4 regions of the Paenibacillus sp. FSL K6-2441 genome follow, and region 1 is predicted to be linked to each of the others. Evidence: predicted binding sites of a transcription regulator. Region 1 holds the regulator's gene; each other region holds the start of a gene.
The links. The regulator Rex, encoded in region 1, represses fermentation and respiration genes when NADH is low (regulators of the CRP and FNR family bind a similar motif). The targets are predictions, from matches to a motif close to TTGTGAAATATTTCACAA.
Positions count from the first base shown of each region.

Region 2: the regulator Rex is predicted to act here: its motif matches at 5,175-5,192, upstream of NSQ80_RS04335 (flavocytochrome c).
Region 3: the regulator Rex is predicted to act here: its motif matches at 5,318-5,335, upstream of NSQ80_RS00970 (DUF438 domain-containing protein).
Region 4: the regulator Rex is predicted to act here: its motif matches at 2,361-2,378, upstream of NSQ80_RS19920 (cytochrome ubiquinol oxidase subunit I).

Region 1 is NZ_CP150174.1:2,618,203-2,625,965, reverse strand. It holds gene dinG (ATP-dependent DNA helicase DinG) at 1-2,792, shown strand, start outside; gene NSQ80_RS11925 (redox-sensing transcriptional repressor Rex) at 2,833-3,477, shown strand; gene NSQ80_RS11920 (amidohydrolase) at 3,474-4,772, shown strand; gene NSQ80_RS11915 (DUF5590 domain-containing protein) at 4,833-5,318, shown strand; gene NSQ80_RS11910 (hypothetical protein) at 5,574-6,107, shown strand; gene NSQ80_RS11905 (AAA family ATPase) at 6,100-7,602, shown strand; gene NSQ80_RS11900 (3-hydroxyacyl-CoA dehydrogenase NAD-binding domain-containing protein) at 7,740-7,763, shown strand, end outside.
Region 2 is NZ_CP150174.1:1,007,584-1,015,346, reverse strand. It holds gene NSQ80_RS04355 (IS4 family transposase) at 1-393, opposite strand, end outside; gene NSQ80_RS04350 (GNAT family N-acetyltransferase) at 680-1,273, opposite strand; gene NSQ80_RS04345 (ABC transporter ATP-binding protein) at 1,519-3,294, shown strand; gene NSQ80_RS04340 (ABC transporter ATP-binding protein) at 3,281-5,059, shown strand; gene NSQ80_RS04335 (flavocytochrome c) at 5,278-6,834, shown strand; gene NSQ80_RS04330 (hypothetical protein) at 6,978-7,175, shown strand; gene NSQ80_RS04325 (DNA alkylation repair protein) at 7,334-7,763, opposite strand, start outside.
Region 3 is NZ_CP150174.1:204,059-211,821, reverse strand. It holds gene whiA (DNA-binding protein WhiA) at 1-335, opposite strand, end outside; gene NSQ80_RS00985 (YvcK family protein) at 341-1,285, opposite strand; gene rapZ (RNase adapter RapZ) at 1,410-2,300, opposite strand; gene NSQ80_RS00975 (ROK family glucokinase) at 2,609-3,559, opposite strand; gene NSQ80_RS00970 (DUF438 domain-containing protein) at 3,936-5,207, opposite strand; gene NSQ80_RS00965 (response regulator transcription factor) at 5,406-6,086, shown strand; gene NSQ80_RS00960 (HAMP domain-containing sensor histidine kinase) at 6,083-7,480, shown strand; gene NSQ80_RS00955 (ABC transporter ATP-binding protein) at 7,605-7,763, shown strand, end outside.
Region 4 is NZ_CP150174.1:4,320,480-4,328,242, forward strand. It holds gene cydB (cytochrome d ubiquinol oxidase subunit II) at 1-878, opposite strand, end outside; gene NSQ80_RS19920 (cytochrome ubiquinol oxidase subunit I) at 865-2,271, opposite strand; gene NSQ80_RS19925 (nitrous oxide-stimulated promoter family protein) at 2,457-2,837, opposite strand; gene NSQ80_RS19930 (hypothetical protein) at 2,824-4,494, opposite strand; gene NSQ80_RS19935 (ABC transporter ATP-binding protein) at 4,498-5,283, opposite strand; gene NSQ80_RS19940 (catalase) at 5,422-6,885, opposite strand; gene NSQ80_RS19945 (aldo/keto reductase) at 7,169-7,763, shown strand, end outside.

The sequences.
Region 1 (7,763 bases):
TGGGACTTGCCATTATAGAGCCGGATCGATCGATTTCTCAGGTGTATCGTTCCTTCGTCAAGCCAGGCGTTCCGATCCCACCGTTTATTACGGGGTTAACGGGCATCACCGATGAGGATGTGAAGGATGCGCCGGAGCTGGACGAAGTGATGATGGAGATGGTTCCACTCCTGAACGACGTCGTGTTGGTTGGGCACAACGTAGCATTTGATTTTAATTATCTGCAGAGCGCCTTGGACAAAACGGGCTACTTGCCGTTCACCGGACGGATCCTGGACACAATGGATTTCTTGAAAATCCTGTTCCCTTCGCTGACTTCTTACCAGCTGGGGATGGTGGCGGCGGAGTTCGAGGTGGAGCATGAGCGTCCGCACCAGGCGGACAGTGACGCGCTGGCGACGGCGCTGATTTTCCTCAAATGCTTGGAGGAATGTGACCGACTGCCGCTGCTGACCTTACAGCGTTTGGCCGATCTGTTTGCAGGTGAGGACAGCGATCTCGGGTGGTTTTTTGATGCCATGGTGCAGGAGAAGGAGCGCGAAGCGCTGCCAAGCGAAGACGGCTTTGTATACTACCGCCAATTCGCCTTGCAGGTTGAAGATTGGCTTGACATTGAAGCGCCAAGGGACAGCACGGAGCGCAATCCGCTGGCGGGCGTGACCTTCGAGCAGTTTATGGAGCAGGTCCGGGAACGATTGCGGGAGCGTTTGCCGCAGTATGAGGAGCGGGAAGCCCAGAACATGATGCTGAATGAGGTCATGCGGGCTTTTGAGGAAGACAAGCATTTGCTTGTTGAAGCTGGAACGGGAACGGGCAAATCCTTAGGATATCTGCTGCCGGCCATTTACCACAGCGTCAAGAACGAAGAGAAGGTCATGGTCAGCACGCACACCATCAACCTGCAGGAGCAGCTTAGGGAGCGCGATGTGCCGTTGTTGACGGAGGTCGTGCCTTTTCCGTTTCGTGCAGCCGTTTTTAAAGGTAGGCAGCATTATTTGTGCTTGCGCAAATTTGAACATAAAATAAATAGAAAAGACTTCTCAACACCTAAAGAAGAGGTGATGACGGCCGCGCAAATGGTCGTATGGCTTACCCAAACGGAAAGCGGCGATGACGAAGAGCTGAATCTCGGCAATCGCGGCGGTGATTTATGGGAGACGGTGGCCAGTGAGTCGGAATCCTGCTTAGGCCGATCCTGTCCTTGGTTCCGCAAATGCTTCTATCATCGCGCAAAACACGAAGCCGGTGTCGCGGACGTGGTCATTACGAACCACTCTAAGCTGTTTACGGACATCCAGGCGGGGCATCAGCTGCTGCCGGGTTACGAGCGGCTGGTTATCGATGAAGCGCATCATTTAGAGGATGTGGCCGGCAAGCATTTGGGGATTCATATGAAGTATTTTACGGTCGTGCATACGCTGACCCGGTTATTTAAAGACAGCAAGACGGGGCAGCTGGCCAACCTTCGCAGCTCGCTTGAAGCGTCGGGCGCGGAGAAAGCCTCAGAATGGTGCTCGGTCATCGACGGAATCTATCCAACGCTGGTGGACGTGAAGGAGAGCTGGGACAAGCTCAGCGAGCTGCTGTTCAGCTTGATGCCTGACCGCAGCGACGCCGCCCCTGGCGATCCCGGGCAATTCGTGTACCGGCTGTTGCCGAATCGAAAACCAAAGGATTGGGAGACGCTGACCGCGCTCGAAAATCAAATTTACGTAGGTCTTGGCGACGTGCTTCGGAAAGGGGAGCGCCTCCTGTCCGAAATCCGAGAAGAGCAGGACGATTATGCAGCGGAGAGCCTGATCACCGATATCAGCGGCTTGTTTAAAGATTTAGCCGGGGAACGGGAAGCGCTGCGCTTCTTCATGAAGTTGGAGAGCGAGGACACCGTCTATTGGATGGAGGCGAACGGGAACTTCCGTAGCCGGTCGCTCCAGATGTATGCGGTGCCGATTGACGTCAGCGCTCAATTGAAGCAATTTTTCTTCGACCGGAAGAAGAGTGTCGTTATGACGTCCGCGACTTTATCGGTGGATAAATCGTTCCAATATATGATCGAGCAGCTTGGCTTGACTGAGGCGGCGGAAGAGGATCGGTTGATCACAGCGATGCTGCCCTCGCCGTTTAACTACCGCGATCAGGCGTTGCTGGTGATCCCGCGCGATTTTCCAAGTGTGAAGGGCAGCGTGGGGGATGACCATTTCATTCATACGCTGGTGCAATCGCTGGCGGATGCCGCGGTGGCGACGCAAGGTCGCATGCTGGTGCTGTTTACATCCTATCGGATGCTCAGGCAGGTGTATGACCCGCTGAAGGAACTGCTCGCAGCGGAGGGAATCACGGTGATCGGGCAAGGGATGGACAGCGGCAGCCGCACCAAGCTGACCCGGCGGTTCCAAGGGAACAGCGCATCGGTGCTGCTCGGGACAAGCAGCTTTTGGGAAGGGGTGGATATTCCTGGCGAGGCGCTGACCAGTTTAGCGATCGTACGCTTGCCGTTCCAGCCGCCAAACCACCCGCTGGTGGAAGCGAAGAGCGAACGCCTGCAGCGGGAGAAGAAGAATCCATTCATGAAACTGTCCGTCCCGCAAGCGGTTATCCGTTTTAAGCAAGGATTCGGACGACTTGTCCGCTCGTCGCATGACCGCGGCATCGTGATCGTTTATGATACCCGGATCCTGGAATCTTATTATGGGAAATATTTCTTATACTCTTTGCCCGGACCGAAGATGGAGCATATGCCATTAACTCAGATGGTTCCGCGCATCTCGGAATGGTTAAATCCCGAAGCCTAAGCCGCTTCATAGATCGCATTGAAGAATAGGGGGAACAAGCATGAAGTCAGATAAAATTTCGGACGCTGTTGTCCGCAGACTGCCGGTTTACCTGCGTTTCTTAAATGAACTCAGCCGACGGGAGGTGCCAACGGTGTCCTCCCAGGAGCTCGGACAGAAGCTGGATCTCAATCCGGCGCAAATCCGTAAGGATTTGGCTTATTTCGGCGATTTTGGACGGAAGGGGATCGGCTACGATGTCGCTTATTTGATTGAAAAAATTCAACAAATTCTCAATCTGGACCAACAGATTAACGTCGCGCTGGTGGGTGCCGGGAATCTAGGGCAAGCCCTTTCGAATTATAATGCGTATTTGAAGGATAATATGAAGATTGTTGCGGTGTTCGACGCTTCACCGGCTAAGATCGGCAAGCAGATCAACAACATCACGATTCAGCCGATCGAAGAGCTGGCGGAAACCGTCCGGGCGAAAAATATCCGCATCGGCATCATCACCGTGCCGGATACGGAGGCGCAACGCGTAGCGGATGAGCTGGTTGCCGCCGGAATCGGTGCGATTCTGAACTTCGCGCCAACGATTCTGAAGGTTCCGCCGGAAGTTCGGATCCATGCGGCTGACTTCACTACTGATTTGCTGAGCTTGGCTTACTACTTGGAAGACGGAAAGGAAACAAGCAACGTATGAGTCGTAAATGGTTAATTAAGAACGGGACGTTTGCCGTCTTAAATGCGGACCGTCCTGTAATTCACGGATATATGCTCGTTGAGGGCGATACGATCAGCTATATTGGCGAAGAGCGCCCGGAAGGCGTGGAAGGCGCCGAAACGTTGGACGGCAAAGGGTTGTTGTTCCTGCCGGGCCTGATCAATACCCATGGCCATGCGGCGATGTCGCTGCTGCGCGGCTATGGGGATGATATGGTGCTGCAAACCTGGCTGCAGGAGAAAATGTGGCCGATGGAAGCCAAATTTACTGCGGCGGATGTGTATGCCGGTACGGCGTTATCTGTGTTGGAAATGCTCAAGGGCGGGACGACGACGTTCCTGGATATGTACGATCACATGGACGAAGTGGCCAAAGTCGTGGAGGAATCGGGTATTCGCGCCGTGTTGATGCGCGGGGCCATCGGGTTGTGCTCCCCGGAAGAGCAAGATCAGAAGCTCAAAGAAGCGATCGCGTTTGCTCAGAACTGGCACGGCAAGGCAGAAGGCCGCATCACCACGATGATGTCGCCGCATGCACCATACACCTGCCCGCCAGCCTTTATCGAGAAATTTGTGCAAGCTGCCCATGATCTCGATTTGCCGATGCACACGCATATGTCGGAGACGCGCGCCGAGGTAGAGCAGAACGTTAACGATTACGGCGTCCGCCCGGTAGAACATTTGCTGAAGCTGGGGATGTTCTCCCGCCCGACCCTGCTTGCCCACGCTGTGCATTTGACGGACGAGGAAATCGACATCTTGGCAGCGCACGGCGTTACCATCTCGCATAACCCAGGCAGTAACCTGAAGCTGGCCAGCGGGGTCGCCCGCATACCAGAACTCCTGAAGAAGGGCGTAGTTGTATCGCTGGGTACCGACGGTCCGGCGAGCAATAATAACCTGGATATGCTGGAGGAGATTCGTTTGGCTGCGCTGATTCATAAAGGCGTATCCGGCGATCCAACGGCGGTTCCGGCGCTGGAAGCTCTGAAAATGGGGACGGAATACGGCGCGAAATCGGTCTTCTTGCAAAATACAGGCAAGCTGGCTGCTGGCATGAAGGCGGATATCATCGCCTTAAATACGGAGCAAGCCCATTTCCTGCCGAGAACGGATTATATCTCCCATACCGTTTATTCCGCTGGCGCCAAAGATGTAGAGCATGTCTGGGTCAACGGTAAGCAGGTAGTCAAGCACGGTGCTTGTCTGACACTGGATGAAGAACGCATCCGCTACGAGGCGCAAGCGGCGTTTGAGGGACTGTTGGCACGATAATGAGCGGCGCGCGGTTTCCTGAAGGAGGCTGCTTGCTTAGGAAGGGAAAGGAAGAGTAGCTTGAGAAAGCGAACGAAATGGATCCTGCTGTCCCTCGTGATTCTGTTGATCGTGCTCCTGGGTCTCCACCGGTTTTATCTATACATTCATGAGGATACGTGGAAAGCCGAAAGAGCCGCTATCCAGCAGGCGAAGCAGGAGACGGATCTCGTCCGGGGCGACAAGGTTTGGAAGTCGGTATGGGATGAAGTTACCTGGGTCGTGCAAGGGGAGGATGCATCCGGCCGCCAAATGATGGTCTGGCTAAGGGAAGGACATGATCCAGAGGTACGCTTGCTGTCCGATGGCAAGTCCGAGAGCCAAATGCGTGAGATCATCAAACAATCGTTGCCGGGTATCCGGGTGGTTCGGCTGCTGCCAGGCATATACAATAACCAATTGGTGTGGCAGCTGTTCTATAAAGAGAAGGACCACCATTATTATCGGTTTTTCAGTTTCACGACCGGCGAAGCTTTGCCGGAAGTGTTCACCCTGCCGAACCGCTGACAGGGGGTCTATGGATCAATCATAAATAAACGGTTTCGTTGTTTAGGCGAAGAGCCTGAATCGCGGAACCGTTTTTATTTTTTGGCTTGAGAAAAAGTAGCATTTCGGGGTAGAACTACTAGCGTTCATTTTTAAATATCTTCACACTTTTCTTCGAAATTTGATATACGATGTGATATACTCATATTTGTAGTTTTGATATACGGGAATATATATCACAGAGTTGATAGTTTATATAGATAAGGGGGGCATCACGTGAAACTGCGTATTGGACCAATTGCTGCAAGCATTGCTATTTCCGCCCTTGTATTATTTGGTGGATGGTTCCTATATCGGCAGTGGGCGATTGAGCGTCCGCTGGAGAATATTGTGAAGAGTGTAGATGGAGTAAATCATGTCGATATGAACGTGAAAGCGGACGAGCTGGAGCTTAAGCTGAATTTAAAGCCGGGGACGGATCTTGGTGCTCTGGTGCGTCAAATTGAGAAGAACGGGGAGAAGCAAATCGGTAGCCGAACTTTGAAGCTGGATATCGAGGATCATTCTTCGCCGGAACTTGACCAGCTGTGGGAAAACGCCATGTTTACCGTTGCTCAGGCTATGGAAAATAAGCAATATACACAAATTACAGCTGCATTGAAACAGATGGAGCAAGAAAACAGCAAGCTGAAAGCTACGGCAGAGATGGATGAGAAGAACGTGTATATCACCTTAACGGACGGACAATACAGCAAATTTATCATTTTGCCGCGTTCGCCGGAACGGATGGGGGTATGGCCAAATGCGTAAATGGATGATTGAAGCCGCGCTTGGCTTTATTCTCGTACTGATCGTGTTTCTGGCAGTGATCGGCGTTAACGTGATTCCGCTCGTTACGGCCATCGTGTTGTTCGGCGCAGTATTTGCAATGCTCAAAATACGCGGCGGCATCACGATTGGAGCTGCCCAGGAACGGAAACGCAAAAAGCGCGGGCCGGCGAAGCTGACCTTCGAGCAGATCGGCGGTCAGGAGAGCGCCAAGCAGGAGCTCCGCGAAGCGCTGGACTTCATGGTGCGCCATGAGGAAATCAGCAAGTTTGGTATCCGGCCGATCAAAGGGATTTTGCTGACCGGGCCTCCCGGAACCGGGAAAACATTGCTGGCCAAAGCGGCGGCGCATTATACGAACGCGGTGTTTGTGGCCGCTTCCGGCAGTGAATTCGTTGAAATGTATGTCGGCGTGGGGGCAAGCCGGATTCGTGATCTGTTTAAGGAAGCCAGAACCCGCGCGGCTAAGGAAAACAAAGAAAACGCGATTATTTTCATTGATGAAATCGAAGTGATCGGCGGTAAGCGGGAAGGCGGACAGCAGCGTGAATACGATCAAACGCTCAACCAGCTGCTTACGGAAATGGACGGCATCTATACGTCCGACACGCCGCGGATCTTGCTGATCGCGGCGACCAACCGCAAGGAGATGCTGGACAGCGCGTTGCTGCGGCCGGGCCGTTTTGACCGGCATATCCAGGTTGATTTGCCAGACAAGAAGGGACGCCGTCATATCCTCGAACTGCATGCAGCCAACAAACCGCTGCGGGAGGACGTTGATTTGGACAAAATCGCCGAAGAATCGTTTGGCTTCTCCGGTGCTCAACTGGAAAGCGTGATGAATGAAGCGGCGATCTATGCGATGCGGGATGGCGTGGATCAAATCACTCAGGAACATTTGTCGGTTGCAATCGATAAAGTGCTGATGGGTGAGCAGACCGACCGGCAGGCCGCCGAGGAGGAGAAGCGCCGCGTGGCCATCCACGAATTGGGCCATGCGATTGCCGCGGAGGTTGTTGCCCCAGGCAGCGTCAGTCAGGTTGCATTAAGCCCGCGCGGAAGAGCGCTGGGGTATGTCCGGCACAATCCGCAGGACGAGAAGTACTTGTACACCAAATCGTATTTGGAAGGTCAAATTATGATCGCCTTGGCCGGGGCAGCCGCAGAAGAAATTTACTACGGCGGGCGCAGCACCGGGTCAAGCAACGATTTCGAGCAGGCGTTAAAGATCGTGCATACGATGATGACGTCGGGGCTGACCGAGCTTGGAATCGTGAATATGGACATGGTGACGACCGAGGTGCTGATGAACGAAAATACGCGAATTTTGGAGGATCTTGCCGCCAGAACAAAGCGGTTGCTCGAACAGCATTCAGCAGTTTTCGACAAATCCTTAGAGATATTGTTAAAAGAAGAACGTCTCTCCGGCGAGCAATTTCGTTGTCAATTTCGTGACAGCGCCCATTTACCGGCATAATTCATGATGCCGGTTATTTTTTTTTACTTTTTCTTCGTGCTAAGATATTATTATATGTTGGGTGTTAAAAGATGTATGTTTCGACATCTGGAAAACCATATTATGTACAGATGATGAAAGGATGGAGCGAGAGGACCATGAATTACAAACGAATTGGTGTC
Region 2 (7,763 bases), 1.6 Mb from region 1:
ATTGGATGCAGAGCAGTAAGCCCATTTGGAAAGAATCGCTGGCAAGGTGATTTGAGTAGAATCCATGATCGCGAGCTTTCCGATCTTAGTCGTGATTCCTGGCTTACTCTCCGTTAGTTGTTGGATTTGTCTCGTTACTTGCATGAAAAGCAGGTGAAGGTTCTCTAGGGGAAGCTTCTTCATTTTCCGCGAGAGTTGGGATGGGCTTATGCTTTCAAGTCCACCAAGTATCGCTTGAAAATCTTCATTGGCTTCAAGATGCTCGGACATTTCAGCATAAGACTCTCGTTGCTGTAACTGGGCTTCAATGAACAGCAGTAGGGAAGAACCGACAAAAAGCTTGCGAGCACGATAATCCAAAACGCTATCTCGGGAAGAATTAATATTTAACATTTGTAGACATTGACATATGACACTTAAATTTGTACTGTTATCCATAGAAATCTCCTTTTGTTGAGAGGTTGATGGATAACCTTTGGATCAACTCAACATTAGGGGATTTCTTTATTTTTGTACATGAAAACCAGCCTATAATTTGCAAATTTAGTAAATTGTTGATTTGAAATATCGTTTGAAAAGTTAATGCAACGCTAGTGCCTTATTTTACGAGGAACGTGTTGATTTTGAAGAATAAGACCACTTTTTACCCTTATTTCAGCACCGAGTGAAGTCGGAAACCCTACCTGCGCACCACGTAGTCCTCCACCTGACACAACCATACCATATGGTCTTGCCCCGGCCCCCAGTAGTCCTTGGCCACGGCATAAGGCTCACCGAACTTGCGAAGCCACTTCTGCTGCGCCCGCTTGTAGCCGCTGTCGAGGCAGAACCGCTCGATGCCCCGCTCCCGCAGCGCCTTCGCCATCGCCTCGATCAAAGCCGATCCGATGCCTTGTCCTTGATAGGCGGACAGCACGTACAAGCTCCCCAGCTCGCCAACATTGTCCAACGCGTGCTGGGTACATTCCCTGATTTCCTTCCCGCAAGGGCCAAAGGAAATGATGCCGACCACCTCCCGAGCGATCTTCGCAGCGAGGAAAAAGACAGGGCTCTCCACCGCTTGTGGCCCATCCCCGCGTGAATCAAAGCCAGGTGCAGCCCCAAGCGCTGCGTCCACCAGCTGGATTTTCCCCTCAATTTCCTCGCGGATATCTTCTATTAAATGTCCAAGCCCTTCCGCGGCAAACGCCTCTGGAATCGTCTGCTCGAATACCCGGCAGGCTTCCTCTCGATCTTCAGCGGTTAACGGTACGATGACGATATCCTCGACCATGGCAATCCCTCCTTCACTTTTTTTCATATCGGCCTGCAAAATCGGAGCTATTCACTTCATATTCTAAAGATTTTACCGAAATAAAAGCAAAGAGGCGATCCCATCACGAAAACGCTAACCTACGTGACAACACGCTGGAATATGCGGGTTTTACCTGTGAACGGTTGTGGTATAATCACGATGATTTGCGAAAACGGGGTTGCATTTGACAGCTTGCAACAACAAACAGAAACGGGTGATCAGAATTGTTTGAACTCAAATGGCTGTGGCAGAATTTGGAGGGCAACCGGGCCAGATATATCACGGCGCTGGTGCTTTCCGTCGTGGGCTCCTCGCTCATGATTATCAATCCGTACATAGGCCAACGCATTGTCGACACGTTTATCACAGGTGAACATGCGATGGAAAATTTATCGCAGCAACGGGGACTGCTGATCATGCTCTGCTTGGGGATGATTGGTTTCTCTCTGCTGCGGACGGGGCTTGCTTATTTGACGACGATGCAATACGAGCAGGCTTCGCAAAATATGCTGTACAAAGTCCGCATCTACCTCTACAACAAAATCCAAGGCCAGGATATGGAGTACTATGACCATAACCGGACCGGGGACCTCATGACCAAGATGACCGGGGACCTGGACATGGTGCGGCACTCGATGGCGTGGATTATCAAGACGATTATTGAATCGGTGACGATCTTTGTTGCGGCCGTCGCTTATTTTTTCACAATTGATGCTGTGTTGACGCTGTGGCTGCTGATCTTGGCGCCTCCGATCTTCATCGTGGCTTACATCTTCGCGAAAAAGGTCCGTCCAATGTACGTGGATCTGCGCGAGCGGTTGTCCCAACTGAACACGATCACCCAAGAGAACATCTCGGGGAACCGCGTCGTTAAAGCCTTTGCCCGTGAAGAATTTGAAATTGAAAAGTTCACCGACAAGAACATTCACTTCTCAGAAGCGAACAAGAAAGCCGCGCTCGTGTGGCTGGACTACTTCCCGTATCTGGAGACGTTCGCACAAGCGTTTAACGTGATCCTGATGCTGGCTGGCGGATATTTTGTCATGCAGGGACGGATTACCTTCGGGGAATTTTCCGCGTTCTCCGCATTGATCTGGGCCGTATCCAACCCGATGCGCAACATCGGCATTATCATTAACGATATTCAACGTTTCTTCGCCAGCTTAAGTAAAATTGTAGAAATTTATTACGCCAAACCAAAAATCGTAAACGAGCACAAAGCGATCGAAAAGCGCCGTTACGAAGGACGGATCGAATTCAAGCATGTCAGCTTCAAATATGACAGCAATGAAGTGCTTCACGATATCAGCTTCTCGGTGAATCCGGGGGAAACGATCGCCATTATGGGCTCAACCGGTTCGGGCAAAACATCGCTCGTAAACCTGATCCCCCGCTTTTACGACGTATCCGACGGGCAAGTGTTGGTTGACGGCGTGGACGTCCGCGACCTGGAGCTCGATGAGCTCCGCAGCAACATCGGCATCGCGACCCAGGACGTGCTGCTGTTCTCCGATACGATCGACGGAAATATCGCTTACGGCGATCCCGAGCTGCCGGAGGAACAAACGAGAGAGTATGCCCGGCTCGCTGCTGCGCATGATTTTATTACGAAAATGCCGGAAGGGTATGACACCATCGTTGGGGAACGCGGCGTCGGCTTATCCGGCGGTCAGAAGCAGCGGATTGCGCTGGCCCGGGCGCTGGCGGTGCGCCGACCGATTCTGATCCTCGACGACACCACCTCCGCGGTTGACTTGGAAACCGAGGAGCATATCCAGAAGAGCTTGCGCGAGCTGAACTTCCCGTGCACGAAGCTGATCATTGCCCAGCGCGTGTCGACCACGGCCGAAGCGGACCGCATTCTGATCCTGGACGGCGGACGGCTGATCGAGGAAGGCACCCATGCGGAATTGCTCGCGAAACGCGGCTATTATTACGATGTATTTATGCTTCAAAATGAAGGGATCGGAAGGACGGTGAGCGCCCATGGCCAGAAATAAGTTCGATGTGGATGAGAATCTGGAGTCTCCTTTTGACATAAAGCACTTCAAACGTGCCATGGTGTACATCCGAAAACAGCAGAAGCCGATGATCATCGCGTTTGTGCTGAGCGCCTTGTCGGCTGCAATCGCGCTGTCGGCGCCGCTCATTATTCAACACGTTGTGGACGTGACGATTCCGGAGAAAGCGTTTGGTGCGCTGGTCGGGTGGTCTGCGCTGATGCTGCTCACGATCGTGGTCAGCGTCGAGCTGGCGACGATCCGCTCCCGGATCATGACCCGGGTCGGCCAGGATATCATCTTCGATATCCGTACGGATCTGTTCAAGCATCTGCAGCAGCTGCCGTTTAAATATTACGACGACCGCCCGCAAGGGAAAATCCTGATCCGCGTCGTCAACTACGTTAACGCCGTATCGGACGTTTTGTCCAACGGGATCATCAACTTTATTTTGGAGATCGTCAATTTGATCTTTATCGCTGTGTTTATGTTTGCGTTGGATGTCCGGTTGTCGTTCGTCACCTTGGCCGGATTGCCGGTGTTCCTCGGCGTTATGCTGCTGATCAAAACCCGGCAGCGCCGGGCATGGCAGGCTGTTTCCAACAAAAGCTCCAACATGAACGCGTATTTGCAGGAGAGCATCAGCGGGATTGGCGTGACGCAAATTTTCTCCCGCGAGAAGCATAACGAAGGCATCTTTACCCGCCTGGCCGGCAACTACCGCAAGGAATGGATGCGGGCGCTTCGCTACAACGCCCTGATCCCGTTCTCCGTCGACAACCTGGCGACGATCGTCACGACGCTGATCTATATGGTTGGCTTGCTTGCGATGGGTCCGGAAGGCGTGACCTTCGGGGTCATCCTTGCGATGAGTAACTATGCGGCCCGCTTCTGGCAACCGATCCTGAACCTGTCCCAGCTGTATAACAACTTCATTAACGCCGTCGCTTATCTGGAACGGATCTTCGAAACGATGGATGAACCGGTGACGGTCAGCGATGTCCCGGGGGCGAAGGCTTTGCCACCGGTGCAGGGCAACGTCCAATTCAAAGACGTTACGTTTGCTTACGATCCAGGCCTGAACATTCTGGAGCACCTGAACTTCGAGGTAAAAGCCGGGGAAAGCATCGCCCTCGTCGGACCGACGGGCGCGGGCAAGACCACGGTCGTCAACCTCATCTCGCGCTTCTATAATGTGAGCGAAGGTGCGATTCTGATCGATGGTCACGACATCTCTCAAGTGACGTTGAAGTCGCTGCGCAGCCAGATGGGGATAATGCTGCAGGATAGCTTTATTTTCTCGGGTACGATCATGGATAATATCCGATACGGCAAGCTGGACGCCACCGAGGAGGAAGTCATCGCCGCGGCCAAAACGGTCTGCGCGGACGAGTTCATCCGCGAGTTTGAGCAAGGGTACTACACCGAGGTGAACGAACGCGGCTCGAAGCTCTCCCAAGGACAGCGGCAGCTCATCTCGTTCGCCCGGACGCTGCTGGCCGATCCGCGCATTCTGATCCTGGACGAAGCGACCTCCTCGATCGACGCCAAGACGGAGCGCCTGCTTCAGCAAGGCTTAAACGAGCTGCTCAAGGGACGCACCTCGTTTATCATCGCGCACCGGCTGTCGACGGTGAAGAACTGCGACCGCATCATGTATGTCTCCGACAAGGGGATTGCCGAATCCGGCTCGCATGATGAGCTGATGGCCAAACGTGGTCTGTACTACCGCTTGTATACCGCGCAGAAGATGGAAGCTGTATAGATCATGCAAAAATAAAGGCAATTCCGCCAAGCCAATTTAACCTGGCTGACGGAGTTGCCTTTTTGTTTTTACCGGACGCTGGGTACCGGACGCTGGGATATCAAAATTTGTCGAATTGTGAAATGGTTCACTTACTATGGTATGCCCTTATGTTATCCTCTCCAAGGGGAACGAAAGAGAAACAGCACCCCGATATAGACAGAAGTGGAGGGTTTATCATGCAAAAGAAAGTTACAGCAGCACTCATTCTCGTCTTATCCTTGATGCTTGTCATCGCGGGATGCGGCAACAATGGGAATGAGCCTCAGAACCAGGCTCAGGATCAGAACCAGACGCAGGCTGGCGGACAGACGGACAAAGCCAAAGAAAACGAAGCCGAAGCCGTAGCCGGCGCATCCGAAAAAAGCTATACGCCTCACGATCAATTGAAGGACAGCTACGATATCATTATCATCGGCGCAGGCGGTGCTGGCATGACCGCAGCACTCGAAGCGAAAGCCAACGGTATGAACCCCGTTATCTTCGAGAAAATGCCGGTGGCCGGCGGTAACACGACGAAATCGTCCTCCGGCATGAACGCCTCGGAGACGAAATTCCAAAAGGAACAAGGCATTGAAGACAGCAACGACAAGTTCTATGAAGAGACGCTAAAAGGTGGCCACAATACAAATGATACCGAACTGTTGCGTTTCTTCGTTGACCATTCCGCAGGCGCGATCGATTGGCTCGATTCCATTGGCATTCGGTTGAATAACCTCACGATTACGGGCGGCATGAGCGAAAAACGCACGCACCGTCCGGAAGACGGCTCCGCCGTGGGACAATACCTGGTGGACGGCCTGGTCCGAAACGTTGAAGAACAAGGCATTCCGTTGTTCGTCAACGCCAATGTCAAGGAGATTACTCAGCAAGACGGCAAAGTCAACGGCGTGAAGGTGGTCCTGAACGATACCGAAGAAAAAACGATTACCGGCAAAGCCGTCATCGTGGCGACCGGCGGTTACGGGGCCAATCCGGAAATGATCACGCAGTTTAGACCGGACTTAAAGGGATATGTCACGACCAACCAAGCTGGCAGCACCGGCGACGGCATTACGATGATTGAGAAATTGGGCGGCGTTACCGTTGATATGGATCAGATCCAGGTTCACCCGACTGTTCAACAGGAGAAATCTTATCTGATCGGTGAAGCCGTGCGCGGCGAAGGCGCGATCCTTGTTTCCAGCGAAGGCAAGCGTTTCTTTAATGAAATGGACACGCGCGATAAAGTGACCAACGCGATCAATGCCCTGCCTGAGAAGTCCGCCTACCTTGTCTTTGATTCCGGTGTGAAATCCCGAGCTAAAGCGATCCAACAATATGAGAAGATGGGCATTGTACTCCAGGGCGACACGATTGAAGCTTTGGCCGAAAAGATGGGTGTACCGGCAAATGCTTTGGCGCAAACGTTAGAAACTTGGAACGCGGCTGTTCAGAATCAAAATGACGCCGAATTCGGCAGAACCACCGGGATGGATAACGATTTGTCCGGCGCACCGTACTATGCCATCAAAATTGCTCCCGGCATCCACTACACCATGGGCGGCGTGAAAATCAACACCAACACAGAAGTATTGAACAAAGAAGGCAACCCGATCCCAGGTCTGTTTGCCGCTGGCGAAGTTACCGGCGGGTTGCACGGGGATAACCGGATCGGCGGCAACTCCGTGGCCGATATTATCATTTTCGGACGTCAGGCCGGCGTGAAGGCGGCCGAGTTCGTGAAGGCGCAATAAGCTGAACGATCATGAGATAGGGACCCGTCAAGGCTTGGACTCCAAAGAGTTCGAGCTTTGGCGGATTTTCTTTTTTGAGGAAATGATCTTTGGGAATACTAAATAACCACCCACGATACACGAAACCTAAGGAGGTGCCTAAGATGAGCAAAAATGAGGACTACACTCAGCAGCAGCTGCAGCGGGCCAAGGCCAAGGACTCCACCAACGAAGGCCGAAAAGGCGCCTTCATGACGAAAGACGCCTGGAACCAGGACGGCAACCCTGCCGCAGCGACGGACGATTTCGGTCCCGAGATGAAGCCCGAGGACCCGCCGACGTTGAATGGAAAGCCGGTGTAGCTCGATTTCACCCGCATCAGGCCCAATTCTGTATGATTTTTCGAATACATTTCGCCGATATCGCCGAATTTAGCCGATTGTATTCGATTTTTCATATAGAATGCACCCGGTGGACTAACGCCCACAGCTACCAGCTCCGTGTCCCCTCCCCGCCAATCTCAACACCGCACATACTTCCGCTTAAAGCCCAGTTGCCCGCGATCCAGCGCTTTTTGAATGCTTTCCGAAGCGTTCAGAATGGCGCTTTTCTTCTTCCCCCGTTTCATCTCGACCGGGCCGATCGCCTGGGCGGTCTCCACCGCTTGAGTGTGGAGTGGCCGGTAAGAAACCCCGACGGTGTAAACAAAGTTATTCATCGCAGATTTCGTACGCTCGGGCGCATCGTGAATCGAGTTCTTCACCGTTTCCAGCATGCCGGCGAGCTTGCCCTCGTCAAATTCGCTGTCCGGCCGGCTCCCCAATAGCCAGCAGTAACAGCTCCACCCCGCCGACATCTTCAGCTCGTCCCCGCTGGCGATCCACTGGTCGGCCACCTCCTGGGCGATATCCGCCTCCGCCAAGGTGACGGCAACCACGAAGTCCGACAGC
Region 3 (7,763 bases), 2.2 Mb from region 1:
CCGGGATTAAAAATAAATCCCTCGGAGACGATTTTCAGCTCCTTCAGAATCTCCTCAACCCGGGCCGGAATGCGAACGATGTAGACGTTGTTTTTCTTGAGGCGCATCTTTTTGCGGACCAGCAGCTCCGTGTGAATGTGAAAATGCTTCTTCAACAGGGAGTAGATCCGCCTTGCGATCGCGGCGTTTTCGGTGGAGATATCCAAAACGATCTTTTTGTTCGAAACCTGTACCGATCCGTTCATCCGGATCAAAGCGGATAGTTCGGCCTGCTCGCAGCAGTCCGAGGCTTCGACCATCGTCAGCTCTTTTTTGGTTTGCGCCGCAAAGGACAAGAGACTCACCTCTTTCGTAAAATCCAGTTTTCAACCAGCTGGTAAATATGATGGCTTAATTTATCGGCGTCATGCCGCAAATACCTGCGGAACAACACCAGCGTATCGGCAATGACCTTATAGCCTTGACCCGTCACGTTATCCCAGTCCACTTGGACCGGCTTGGCGCCTTTCTCGGCGTAAAAATCCTGAACCTGCGGCGGAATTTCGCCGTCGTTCACGATGACGTAGTCAAACAGATGCTTGCCGACGTGATTATACACGGCCTGTAAGTGGTCACTGACCGTATAATTGTCCGTCTCGCCCGGCTGGGTCATGACATTGCATATGAATATTTTGATCGCGGAGGTATTTTCCAATACAGCCTCTGCCAGCTTCGGTACAAGCAAATTCGGAATAATGCTGGTGTACAAGCTGCCCGGTCCGATCAGAATGGCGTCCGCCTCGCGAATCGCCTCTACGGCTTCCGGCAAAGGCTCCACCTCCTCCGGTTCAAGGAAAATGCGCTTGATCTTACCTCGAACCTCCGGAATCTTCGATTCCCCGGTCACGATCGTACCGTCTTCCATCTCCGCATGCAGCACGACGGCCTGACCCGCAGCCGGCAACACGCGCCCGCGTACGGCAAAGACGCGGCTCAGCTCGCGCACCGCGGTCACGAAATCGCCGGAAATATCGGTAATCGCCGCCAAGATCAGATTGCCCAAGCTATGCCCAGCCAATCCCGAACCCGATGCAAACCGGTAGTTCAGCATATCCGACAGCAGCGGTTCGACGTCGGCCAGCGCGGTAAGTACGTTGCGTATATCCCCGGGTGGCGGCATTTGTAATTCATTGCGCAAGATCCCGGAGCTGCCCCCATCGTCGGCTACAGTTACGATAGCCGTGATATCGAGCGGTCTCTCTTTCAACCCGCGGAGCATGACAGACAAGCCGGTACCGCCGCCCATCACGACGATCCGCGGAACTCTTATATCCTTAGCCCGATGTATCACTTGGTTCACCTCTTAATGAGGGTTCAAAAAGGGAACAGGTTATCCTTTTGAATGTCCTCTATACTTGCAGGGGGCTTGGTTAGCGGTCCCGGCCTTCGTCGCGATGACTTACGCGGACCGTTTCCGTTTCGCTGACGCCAAGCATCTTACCCAGGTATTCGGCAATCGCGACCGAACGGTGTTTGCCGCCGGTGCAGCCGATGCCGATGATGACCTGGCTCTTCCCCTCTTTATGGTATTGCGGCAGCAAGAAATGCAGCATATCCAGCAATTTGGCCAGGAATGTCTGCGTCTCCGGCCACTTCATAACATATTCATATACCTCGCTGTTTTGTCCCGTGAGCGGCCGCAGCTGCTCGATGTAATGCGGATTCGGCAGGAAGCGCACGTCGAACACCAGGTCGGCATCGATCGGAATCCCGTATTTGAATCCAAACGATGTAATGTTCACCGATAAGTTGCTGCTCTCCAAATGCGAGAATCGGGAAATGATCTTCTCCTTGAGCTGTGCCGGCTTCATATTGCTGGTATCGATGACTTGAGTTGCCGACATCCGCAAATCATCCAGCATTTTGCGTTCCAGCCGGATGCCGTCCAGCGGCATCCCGTCCGGGGCCATCGGATGGCGGCGGCGGCTTTCCTTATACCGCTGCACAAGGACCGAATCGGTGGCATCGAGGAACAGGATTTCACACTTGATGGTGAAATGCTCCTTAATAAAGCTAAGCGACTCCGAAAGCGCCGTGAAGAACTCCCGGCCGCGCAGGTCGATGACCAGCGCAACCTTGGCAATTTTCCCTTTGGATTGCTCAATCAATTCTGCGAATTTGGGAATCAGCACCGGAGGCAAATTATCTACGCAAAAAAATCCGAGATCCTCCAAACTGCGCACGGCCAGCGACTTCCCTGCCCCCGACATGCCCGTGATAATGATCAGATTGGCGACCGAACTTGTTTCCTTCTCCGGCATGATTATTCCCTCCTCGCGTAATTCTCCTTGTCCATTCTAAAAGGATGATGTAACGGACTGTAATGACCTTATTTGCTTATTTCCCGACCATTTCCCACTGTAACGGACCCCAGAGACCTTATCTGGCTCTGATGACGACCCTTGAGCTGCAATTGACCGAAATAAGATCTCCTAGGTCCGTTAGAAACTGTAATCTGTCCAAGACTGCCAAATAACGCTTCTAGAGTCCGTTAGATGCGACACCAGCGACACCAGCGGTACCAACGGCCCCCAGCTAGCTGCAAGCAGTTCCGCTTAGCACCTTTTCGTTAGGAACGGAGGAAGAGACCAGCGGCGCCGACCATCCCCGCATCATTCCCCAAGGTAGCCGGAACGATTTGCATGCCTCGTTGCACCGGCTCCGGCGTCAATTTGGCGAATACGCTGCGAACTTCGTTAAACAGAATGTCACCGGCTTTGGACACGCCGCCGCCGATGATAAACATCTCCGGATTCAGAACAACAGCGACAGCCGCCATCGATTTGCCCAGATAGAAAGCTGCCCGGTTCACGATGCGAATCGCCGCCTCATCACCAGCTTTAGCCGCATCAAAGACGTCCTTAGCCATAATGTTCTCCACATGAGCCAGCGAGGTCCGGTCACCGCGCGCTACGGCGTCTTTCGCCATGCGAATAATCCCTGTTGCCGAAGAGACGGTTTCCAGGCAGCCCATTTGGCCGCAGCCGCAGCCGATGGCTTCCAGATCCGGAACCACAGACATATGTCCAAGCTCGCCGGCCATTCCGGAGAAGCCTTGATAAATCTTCCCGTTAATAATGATCCCGCCGCCAACGCCGGTTCCCAGCGTGTAGCATACGCAGTTGTCGATGCCTTTTCCTGCGCCGCCCCAAGCTTCGCCGAGTGCAGCCACATTGGCATCGTTGTCTATTTTGATTGGCTTGCCCAATCGCTCCTCCAAAATGTCGCGAATCGGCAAATCCTTCAAACCTACATTCGGCGCCAAAATGATGATCCCTTCGCGGACATTCGTAAACCCGGCGACCCCGGCGCCTACCCCGGCCACCTGTTCCCAGGCAAACGGCGATTCTTCCACGACACGCCGGACGTACTTCTCGATATTCGCGACGACCGTATCCGCGCCCTTATCGACTTCGGTCGGCCCTTCATACGTATGAAGAAGCTGCCCTTCTTCATTGCAAATGCCGACTTTGACTGCCGTACCGCCCAAGTCAACGCCAATGTAGATTTTTTCAGACATGTTCACAAGCCACCTTTTTCTTAAATAATATATAGATCATTTACGTGCCTATACGTGCAAAAAGGCCATTCTCGATCCATCGCCGCTTTAGTCCGCGCCATGACTGAAAACGCCTTCGCAAGTAGTTTTCTCCTACGTACCAACTATAAGCGAACCCATCGGTTCGGTCAAGAGAAGGGAAGAAACGGCAATCCCAATACCGATAAGGGATTTTGCGTAAATGACACAGATCACAGACAAGCGTATACGAACTTAATTTCCCTTGTTCCCCTTTCCTTCTCTCCCCGCTACTGCAACTAAAAAAACCGGCATTCGCTAGTGCAAACGCCGGATGTAAGCCCAATGAGGCAAGATAAACATGATAAAGCCATCCCTGCTAGGACAAAATACGTTTTTGTCCTTGCAGTTCGCGGATAGGGGCGATGTTCTGCGTGAACTCCAGCGTCCCCAGATAACGTCCATCCTCGCTGCGTACAGCGAAATAGCGGATGTACACAAATTTGTCCTTCACCGGAATCCAGAAGTCCTCGACATCCTTCCGCCCCGCCTTAAAATCCTCCAACAGCTGGTTGACGACATGAACGCTTTGCGGCGGGTGGCAATTTTGTACGGTCCGGCCGATGACGGCCTTCGTCCGGGCAAAGATCCGTTCCTTGCCGTGGGAGAAATATCGGACGACATCGTTCTCGTCGATAAACGTCAGGTCCACCGGAAGATGGTTCATCACCGCCTCCAGCTGCTCCATCGAGAGAACGCCGGTCTCGAATTTGATGTAGCCTTGCGGAACCCCCGCTTCCGTGCCTGCCTGTGCGGTCCCTTTCACTTCTTCGCCCGAGGGCTGCAGCGGCACGCGCTCCGGAATCCATTCACGCTCCGGTGCGGTCAAGCAGAAGCCGATCTGGTCGCTTTCCCGGGCAATGCTCACCCATTCGTCTTCCGTTAACTTTTCAAGGGCCATCGGGAGCAAAATATTTTCTTCCTTAAAAATCATCTCGTTGACTTCCTTAATAATCCGTTCCAGATCCATCACCATCGTCTCCGGATCCGCGCTGCCGTCCGCCAGCTTGCCCTTCGTTTCCTTGATCATCATGCGGATGCCGTCGTCCACGCCCCACATCACCTTGGTTGGGCCGTAGATGCCGTACTTCTCCAGATACGGGAACAGCAGGTTTTCCTTGCGGCTGTAGTGCTTGTCGAGGTCCATCAGCAGGTTTAAATCCTCCAGCAGCTTGAATACGATCTCGCTGCCGGGATCCTTCCGGTACTTGTCCAGGTGAAGCTGCAGCTTGAAGTTCACCAGCCGTTCGATCTCGCGATTTTCCAGCTTGAAGGTATGAACCGGGTGACCCGGCTGCTCCTCCGGCTTGGACGAACGGTGAATGTCCTCGATCGAGCCCTTGAAAATCGCCGTATGCACCGAGCACAGCCGCTGAACCTCCTCGACCGGAATGCCCTCCTCTTCCATCAACGCATGCTCCATCGCGGAAATTTCCGCGACCGTCACGTCACCGACAGCCTCTTCGAACCGTGCCTTTACTTCATCCACGCTCTTCCCCTGATGCAGCTCCTTGATAATCTCCTTTAACAGCTGCTGGCGGCGGCTTTGTTCCGGTGCGCCATACTCCCGATTATTGATCAGTTCGCTCATCGCCCAACCCCTCCTTATTGAATTTCAGCCGAATTTCTGTTTCGATATGTCCCGATGACTTCATTGATAACCATTCTCAATAACAAGGTAGCACAAGGAAAATGTCTGACTTGTGATTTCAATCACAAATAATTCATCGATCCTTCCGTTTCTTTTTGCTCCGTCTTTTGCCAAAATAGAATCAGGAGGAATGCCATTATGCCTATTACGCATTTGCTATATATTGAAGACGATCCCGAAATCGGTGAATGGGTCAGCTCCAACCTGGAAGCGCGCGGGTACGCGGTCACTTGGCTGAAGCACGGGGATCAGGCCGTGGAGAAAGCCGCCGATTGCCATCTCGTGATCCTTGACGTGATGCTTCCAGGGCTGGACGGCTTCACGATTGGGGGGCGGTTAAAGCAGAAGTATCCGGAGCTGCCGGTATTGATGCTGTCGGCCCGAACTTCGATTGACGACAAGCTGCAGGGACTGAAGTTCGCCGACGACTATTTAACGAAGCCGTTCCATCCGGACGAACTGGCCGCCCGGATTGAGGTGCTGCTCCGCCGCAGCGGGGGAATCGCCGACCCAGCGCCGCTGCGTATTAAACATTTACTTGTGTATGAGAAAGAAAACCGGATCATCAATCAGGATACCAACGAGGAAATCGTGCTGACCGGCAAGCAGTTTCATATTTTCTCCTATCTGCTGCGCCATCTTAGTCAAATCCTGACTAAGGAGCAGATCTACGAAGCCGTATGGAACGAGCCCTACCTCGACGGGGACAAAACCTTGATGGTCCATATCCGCCACCTGCGTGAGAAGCTGGAACGGGATCCCGCAAATCCTGAAGTGATCGAGACCATCCGCGGGATTGGTTATCGGGTGAGAGCATGAGACTTCATCCGGTGCGCAAGTTCCGTAAATCCCTGTTGACGAGATACGTCTTGATCTTGGGGATCGCCTTCGTGTTTATCCCTGTCCTGATTCCAGTCAGCTTTATTGCAGCCTGGGGGGTGAATGTCCTCCTAAACCCTGGCCATTATGTGCACGAGAGCCGTCCTTACGGTACCGGACAGGAGATTGAGACCGCTTGGCATCAAGCTGCTGCTGAGTTGAAGGGAGCTCAAGCCGATGCCATCGATGCGAAGCTCAGAGAGATGAAGCTGCTGTATCCTGATGCCGCGCTGTATTGGGTCGACACGGCTGGCCAAACCCGCCTGCAGCTGCCGGAGCAAGAGTCGGTGCCCCAGCAGTGGTCCTTGGAGGATACTATCGCCTTCATGAAGCAACGTGTGGACGCCGACCCTTTTACGGTTGTCGCTTTTATTGGCGGGGACGAACAAGCCAAGCAAGGCTTCATGGTGTTGGAGCTTCCGCGTAAATTTATGGTGATTCAAAAAGGGGAACAGCTTAGTGACATTCGTTTTTACGGGGTGTTTCTAGCGATTCTGCTGGGGGCGTTCGTCCTGCTCTCCTATCTGTTCTTTAGCGATATCCGCAAGCGGCTGCTGCGCCTGGAAGCCGGCATGACCCGCCCGGGTCCCGACGGGCTGCCGTCTCCCATCGAAGAAGGACGCCCGGACGAAATTGGCCGATTGGAGCTTGCTTTTAACCATATGGTGTTCGCACTGAAGGACAGCCGCCAGCGGGAGCGCGAGGAAGAGGAGCTGCGCAAGAGCCTGATCAGCCACCTATCCCATGACCTGCGGACGCCGTTAACCGTGCTGGGCAGCCATCTGTATTCGCTCCGTCAGGAACCCCTATCCGAACAGGGACGACAGTCCCTGGCTTTGATGGAGACGAAAATCAGCGATTTATCCGGACTGATGGATCATCTATTATCGTATAACCTGCTCTCCAGCGGACGGTATGCCATGTCTTTGGAGCGGCTGGATATCCTGCGGATCGTGCGGGAAAGCGCGGCCGCCTGGTACCCCGTCTGGGAGAAGAACGGGATTACGGCCGATATTGAGCTGCCGGAGCAGCCGATCTACTGGAACGTTGACGCCCAAGGGTTCCGCCGCGTACTCGATAACTTGTTCCAGAACCTGGTCCGCCATGCTGGATCGGGCCGTTATGCCGGGATTGCGGTAGAGCAATACGAAGGCACCACGGCTCTCACGATCAGCGACCACGGCCCTGGAATGGAGTCGGTTTCCGCTAGCGGAGGCGCGGGGCTTGGCCTGCAAATCGTCGACCTGCTGCTGCGGGAAATGGGTCTCGCACGGGCCACCGTATCGAGCGAAGCTGGAACGAAAGTTTATATTTATCCAATGGCGCTATTGTAATTGAGATGAGGCGAGGGACTGTTTACAGTCCCTTTTTTCATGCCCCAAAATTAAACGAATCTTAAACTTCTCCTGTCTTTGCCTTTAACCTCCGGGCGATATGATCATGACGAGGTGATAATTCGTGAATGAAATGATCATTCAAACGGAAGGTTTAACGAAAACATACCGCGGCCGCTACGCAGTGGACCACTTAAACCTGGAGATCGCGAAGGGGGACATCTACGGGTTCCTCGGACCTAATGGTGCAGGGAAGACGACGACGATCCGCATGCTGCTGGGC
Region 4 (7,763 bases), 1.7 Mb from region 1:
GTATCGATCGTTAAGGAGAACGCATCGCTAATCGAGCTGACCATCACCCGCGGGAATAGCCCCACAAATACCGCAGCAATCGACAAAGCGATCATCGCACCGGTCATGCCAAACGCCCAGCCGTCTTTTTGCTTACGAATAAACCAGCCTGCCAGGACAAAAGCAACGACGCCCAGTACAGCCACCAGGCTGATCAGCAAGCCGCGCACTTCAAATACGTCGGTTTCGAAGTACGTCAGCACGCCAAAGATCACGAACAGGGCGGCCAGCGGAATAAGCAGCTTGTGAGCCAGCTTACGGGCACGTTCTTGCAAGCTGCCGGTCGTCCGCAAGGAGGCAAACAGCAGCCCGTGAACGAGGCACAGCATCACAACCGTGATCCCGCCGATCAACGTGTACAGGTTCACCATATCAAACAGTCCGGCCTTCATTTCCATGTCTTCGCCAATCGGCAAGCCCTTCAGCAGGCCGGAGAACACAACGCCCAGCAGGAACGGAGGCAACAGGCTGCCGAGGAAGATCGCCCAGTCCCAGGTGCCTTTCCATTTGCCGCTGTCCACCTTGCCGCGAAACTCAAAGGCAACGCCCCGCGCAATCAAGGCGAGAAGCAAAACGACAAGCGGTGTATAGTAGCCGCTGAACAACGTGGCGTACCAGTTCGGAAAAGCGGCGAACATCGCGCCACCGCCGGTCAGCAGCCAAACTTCGTTCGCATCCCAGAACGGGCCAATCGAGTTGATCAGAACCCGGCGTTCCATATCATTCTTGGCCAAAAACTTGGTGCTCATTCCCACCCCGAAGTCGAAGCCTTCCAAGAAGAAGAACCCCACAAACAACACCGCGACAAGGACAAACCAAAGCTCATTAAGAGACATGATATCCCTCCTTACCAAATGGATCCCCGACCTGATCACGGCTGGTGATGGCGATCTCATTGGGTCCTTTCTTGATCACTTTCACGAACAAGTAAGCCATCACCGCGCCAAGCGCCCCATAAATGAGCGTGAAGGCAATCAGGGAGAACAGAATTTGTCCGCCGGTGACGCTTGGCGATACGCTATCCGCGGTCTGCATCAAGCCAAATACCGTCCATGGCTGACGCCCGATCTCCGTCATAATCCAGCCGGAGGTGTTCGCAATAAACGGCAGCGAAATCGACCACAACATGACACGGTAGAACCAGTTGTTTTTGGGGTTCTCAAGCTTTTTGCGCCATGCCAAATACGTTCCGTACATCCCAAGCACGATCATCAAACAGCCGGCGAGAATCATGATCCGGAAGCTCCAGAAGGTCGTCCGTACCGGAGGAATGTAGTCGCCAGGACCATAAGTTTGTTCATATTCGGCCTGCAGCTCGTGCATGCCTTTAACCTCACCGGAGAACTTACTGTAAGACAGGAAGCTCAGCAGGTAAGGAATTTTGATCTCAAAATTGTTCTTCCCATCGTCCGAATCAATATGGGCATATAGCGTCCAAGGCGCAGGGTCACCCGACTTGCCCCACAGCCCTTCGGAAGCCGCCATTTTCATCGGCTGCGTCTTCACCAGGTACTGCGCTTGTTGGTGACCAAACAACGCCGTGGCGAACGAAGCGATCAAGGCCACGATAATGCCGATCGTAAACGATTTTTTGAAGAACGCCACATCTTGACGTTTCATCAATTTATAAGCGCTGACCCCAGCGATCAAGAAAGCTCCTGTGGCAAAAGCGCCCAACACGGTATGCGGGAATTCCACCCACAATTGCCCGTTGCTGATCAAAGCGAAGAAGTCGTTCATTTCTGCGCGGCCGTTGTTGATCTCGAAACCAACCGGACGTTGCATAAACGAGTTCGCGGCCAAAATCCAGAACGCCGAGACGGTCGTCCCTAAAGCAACTAGCCAAATACACAACAGGTGCACTTTTTTGGACAAACGATCCCAACCGAAGATCCACAGCCCAATAAATGTTGATTCCATAAAGAAGGCAAACAGCGCCTCCACCGCCAGCGGCGCACCAAATACGTCGCCAACAAAGCGAGAGTAATCCGACCAGTTCATCCCGAACTGGAATTCTTGGAGAATCCCCGTCACGACCCCTACCGCAAAGTTGATAAGGAACAGTTTCCCCCAAAACTTGGCCATCCGTTTGTATTCTTCTTTGCCCTTCACGACGTACATCGTTTCCATGATGGCGATCAGCACCACCAGGCCGATGGACAAGGGTACGAAGAAGAAATGGAAAATCGTTGTCACCGCAAACTGAAGGCGAGCAAGCACAATCGGATCCAGCATTTCTTTTCCCCTACTTTCAAATAATTATTATCTAATGTGAATTCTATCACTGATCCATGAAAACGAACGGGGAAAAAGTAATAATTTTGTGACAGAAATCACATGAGAAATGTCACAATTCCGAACATGGCCTGAAACCCGCATCAGATCAACGTTTTTTGAGGGTCGTACAATTTATGACATTACTGTGAATGGCCCTTCTTCACGCCATCGAGGAGGTGCATCAGGGTTAACACCGGGTGCCGCCACAGCATCCGCGGTCCGGCAAAAGCCATCACCCGGCGAATCCGCTCCCGCTGGACCGGCGCATAACAATGCACAGGGCACGCCAGGCACGTGGTCTTGCCTTCACCAAACCGGCAGCGGTCAAGCCGCTGCTCAGCATATCGGTGAAGCTCGGCGCACTCGTCGCATAACAACACTGTCGCAGGATGATGAACCGCTGCGCGCCTGTGGGTCCGCTCCCTGTCGCCATGTTCCTTACGACAATATAAGGCGATCATTCGGGTCACAGTATTCTTTTCCCGGCGAATTCGCGGCCCGTTGTTCTTAGTCATTGCCATCCGGTCTTGCCACCTTCTTCGTTCCCTGCGTCCGAAAAGCCAGTCTCCATCCCAGCCATGTCCCTGCGATCATCAGCAGCCCGTAGGCCACAACCCCAAACGGAAGCGACGTTGCAAGCCAATGCAGCAAGCCAAATCCGCCGAGCAGCAGCATCAACCCCATGAAAACAAAGGATTGGTTTTGCTGCCCCGCCGCTTCAAAGGGTTCAGAGAAAGGTAGTCCCTTGCGCATGCATAGGAAACAAAGAATCGCGTAAGCAAACATCGCGAGTCCTGCCACAATCAAGTCAGGGATAATGGACGCTCCGAACAGCACGGCAAAAATCGCCGCCTCCACCACATACAAAGGCAGCATAAGCCGAACCAAGCTCGCCAGCAAGGCCCCTTTGTAAATAGACGCTTCGCTGGTGATCGGGGCGGTCCGGTAGATCCAAGCCGCTTTATATCGGGAGGAGTAACGCAGCATCATGATGAGCGTTGGCAGCATAATCCCGCTAAAATAAATGAACAAATACGAACGGGAACCGGAGATCCCTTCCAAGCCCTGATCGAGTCCGTTCGAGAATAAGAAGATGAAAGGAAACACGATAGAGAAGCCCAGGGAAGGGTACACCTTCAGCTTAAACTCACGCTCCGTTCCCAGCATCGACCAGGTGAAACGGAAAAAGGCGCTCTCCTGCGGCGTGGAGCATAGCCAATCGGAGATTCGGCGCAGCATCTTCCCCGACCGCTGCCCGCTCTTCGCGCTGGGTTCTGCCAGCTTCTGCAGGTTCCGCTCCAACGCCGGCATCAGCTTCAGGTACAGCAGGAACGCGGCCAGCGGAACAACGACGGACAGCACCGCCAGACCGGCATACGTCATACCTTCGCCCGGGTGAAGCAGCGTTTGGAAGGAAGCGCCCACCCATACCGGCGGCACCAGGTACTGCCACCACGCCGGCTTGAAGACGATGTCCATCTCCGTGAAGTCGAACAGCCGGACCAACACCTGATAACCTACCGCAATCGTGATTGTCATCCCGATTTGCACGTAATTGATCATATCCTTCAGCTTCTCACCGTCAAAAAACCGCAGCACGACCAAATACAACAGCGCGGTTAACACCACGATCAACAGATCCATCAGGATCAGCTCCAGCAGCATCAGAGCAAAGAACCCGATCCCTTGCCGGAATAATCCGACCGCCAGCGGAATCACCGCAATGGCTCCGGTCAAAAAGAACAAATAAATAAAAATATGTACCGTCTTCGCCATCGTGAGCGTGCGGCGGTTGATCGGCTTCGTCGCCAAAATGCTCCGATCCCGAATATCCAGCAGCACCGAGGAGAAATCGGAGATCATCGAAGTCATGACCATAAACATCATAATGCCGAACAAGATGCTCATCTGAAACAGCAGATTGTCCCCCATCAGCACGAACATCGAGCTAAATCCGCCAAACAGGACGTACAACCACAGCGAGCGCAGAAACTGGTTGCTCTCCGCGGTATCCTGTTTCCGCTTCTGATTTGAACTTTTGGCCAGCGTAGGCTTCCTTCTCGCATCCATCGCCAGCTTTACCTGAACGATTCGGCGCATCACCGAATAATCCACGCCCATCTTCTCGAATGCACCACGGAACCGGTCCAACACTAGCAAGCTCTTCATTTCTTCCATCCGCTACACCTCTTGCACGATCGATACAAGCCGGCTGGCAATATCCTGATGCTCATTAAATCCGGTCAACTGGTTGAAGATCTGTTCCAGCGAACCTTCATGGTTCTGGGCCTTTAACTCGTCAAAGCTGCCGTCGGCCACAATGCGTCCTCCGTCCAGCAGGACGATCCGGCTGCTGATCTTCTCGACCACGTCCATGATATGAGAGGAGTAAAAAATCGCCTTGCCTTGCGACGCCAAGAGAGCAAGCACTTCTTTAACGACCATGACACTGTTGGCGTCAAGCCCGCTCAGCGGCTCGTCCAGGAACAGCACGTCCGGATTATGCAGCAGGCTGGAAATCAGCAGCACCTTTTGCTTCATGCCCTTAGAGAACGTCGAAATTCGGGAGTTAAAAACGTCACCGAGGCCAAATTCCGTCATCATTCGCCGGGATTTCATCTCTGCGTCATCGGCGGATAAGCCGTACAGCTCGCCAATGAAGGTCAAGTATTCACATGCCTTCAACGTATCGTAAAGCTCGGCGATTTCCGGGACGTATCCGATACGCTTCTTGTAGCTAACGTCGCCGTCACCGGGATTTTGGCCAAATACCCGGACCTCGCCTTGATACCCTTCGACCAGGCCTAGCATAATCTTGACGGTCGTGCTCTTGCCCGCCCCGTTGGGCCCGATGTAACCGATAATCTGACCCGGATACACCTCCAAATCCACGCCGTTCAGAACGTGATGTCCCCCATAGCTCATGCGCAAATCCGTCAGCTTAATCACTGGATCCTTTGTTGTCATCATCGATTCAACTCCTTTCTACTGCTCTCATTTTACCATACATTTCCTCACGCCCGCGGCTGAAATCTTCACACAAAAAGGCACCTCCCGATCCCAAAAGGTACGGAAGATGCCTTCTTTATATAAAAGGGATATCGATTATCCCTGAGCATTGGATGGAATAAAGCCACTGATATCTACGCCAAGACCTTGCGCCAGGCGCATGCCGTATTCTTTGTCAGCTCGGAAGAAGTTGCACACCGCGCGCAGCTGAACTTGCTCCGGTGTCTGCTTCAAATCGTTCACCAGGTTGGAGATCAAATGATCCTTCTCCTCAGCCGTAAAGCTCCGGTACAGCTCGCCTGCTTGCGTAAAATCATCCGTTTTGGCGATTCTCTCGCGGCCGATATTTCCGCTGACTGGCACTACGCTGTCACGATAGGCCGGATCTTCCTTCGGGCTGGAGTCGAAGCTGTTCGGCTCGTAATTGATTGGAGACGGATCCTGCTTCACGTTCATGAAGCCGTCCCGCTGATGGTTGCGGACCGGGGCATACGGGCAGTTGATCGGGATTTGCAAATAGTTAGCACCAAGCCGGTAACGCTGGGTATCCGGGTAAGAGAACAACCGGCCTTGCAGCAGCTTATCCTCGGACGGTTCGATGCCAGGTACGAGCACGCTTGGCGAGAACGCCGACTGCTCAACTTCCGCGAAGAAGTTCTGCGGATTACGGTTCAGCGTCATCGTGCCGATTTTGATCAAGGGATAGCTGTCTTCCGGCCATACCTTCGTGGGATCCAGCGGATCGAAGCCCCAACGATCCAGATCCTCCACTGGCATGAGCTGTACATTCAACTCCCACTGCGGGAATTCCCCGCGCGCAATATGGTCGTACAGGTCGCGAGTCGCATGATTGAAATCTCGACCTTGTACTTCTTGAGCTTCCGCCGCCGAGAGGTTCTTTACCCCCTGCTTCGTTTTCCAGGTGTATTTGACGTACGTGATCTTGCCTTCGGCATTGATCCACTTAAATGCATGCACGCCAAAGCCGTCCATCTGGCGGTAATTCGCCGGCGTCCCATAGTCCGAGAACACCCAGGTCATCATATGCGTCGATTCGGTGGACAGAGTCATGAAATCCCAATACCGCGCCGGGTCTTGGATGTTCGTGTCCGGAGCCGGCTTCAGCGAGTGCACCATGTCCGGAAATTTAATCGCGTCGCGGATAAAGAAGACCGGAAGATGGTTACCCACCAAATCGTAGTTGCCTTCCTCCGTATAAAACTTCACCGCAAATCCCCGCGGGTCACGCGCCGTTTCCGGAGAGCCTTGCCCGTGAATGACCGTAGAGAAACGGACGAACACCGGAGTTTCGCGTCCTACCTCCTGCAGGAAATGAGCTTTCGTGAACTCCTTCATGCTGCGCTCGGTAACAAATACCCCATGGGCGCCTGCCCCCCGGGCATGCACGACGCGTTCCGGAATCCGTTCGCGGTCGAAATGGCCCAGCTTCTCCAGCAGATGGTAATCCTCCAACAGTGTAGGGCCGCGCTGCCCTACCGTCCGAGAATTTTGATTATCGCCTACCGGAGCTCCCGTATTCGTTGTCAGCCGGTTATCCATGAAATCATCCCTTTCGATTTATTATTACACTAAGACTTATTCTAAAAACTATAATAAATAGTACCATGCCCCCCCTCTAAACTGCATGAAGGTTCCATGAGGGGTTGATGAAGATTGTTCAGCTGCCTTCTTTTTACCCTCCATTATTGAGAATATGGGAGGACCTGCGTGAGTATGTTAATTCTGTGACATCTGTCGTCTGAAGTCATTTGAAAAATGTACCAATTGATGCTATACTCTCCCTGAAATTAGGAAACATTCACCAAAGAAGGAGCGACGCTTCATGGAATTCATCACTTTAAATAATGGTTTACAGATGCCGCAGCTAGGGTTCGGAGTTTGGCAGGTGCCTGATGAGGAGGCTACGGCCGCAGTCGCCAAGGCGCTGGAGGTAGGTTACACCTCCATCGACACGGCGATGATCTACCGCAACGAGGTGGGGGTCGGCAAGGCGATTAAGCAGTCCGGTATCCCTCGTGAGAAGCTGTTCATCACCACGAAAGTATGGAACAGCGACCAGGGTTACGACAGTACGCTCCGAGCTTATGACGAAAGTCTGGCTAGACTTGGTCTCGATTATGTCGATTTGTACTTGATTCACTGGCCGATGCCAAAAGTCGACCGGTACGTGGAAACCTACAAGGCGTTGGAGAAGCTGTACCGCGATGGACGCGTTAAAGCGATTGGCGTATGCAATTTCGAAATCGAGCATTTGGAGCGTCTGCTGAATGAAACGGAAATTAAGCCGGTGTTGAACCAGGTGGAATGCCATCCGCACCTGACTCAGACCGAATTGAAAGCGTTCTGCGCCAAGCATGATATTTACATCGAAGCCTGGAGCCCGCTGGAGCAAGGCGGTGAGGTGCTGACCGATGCGG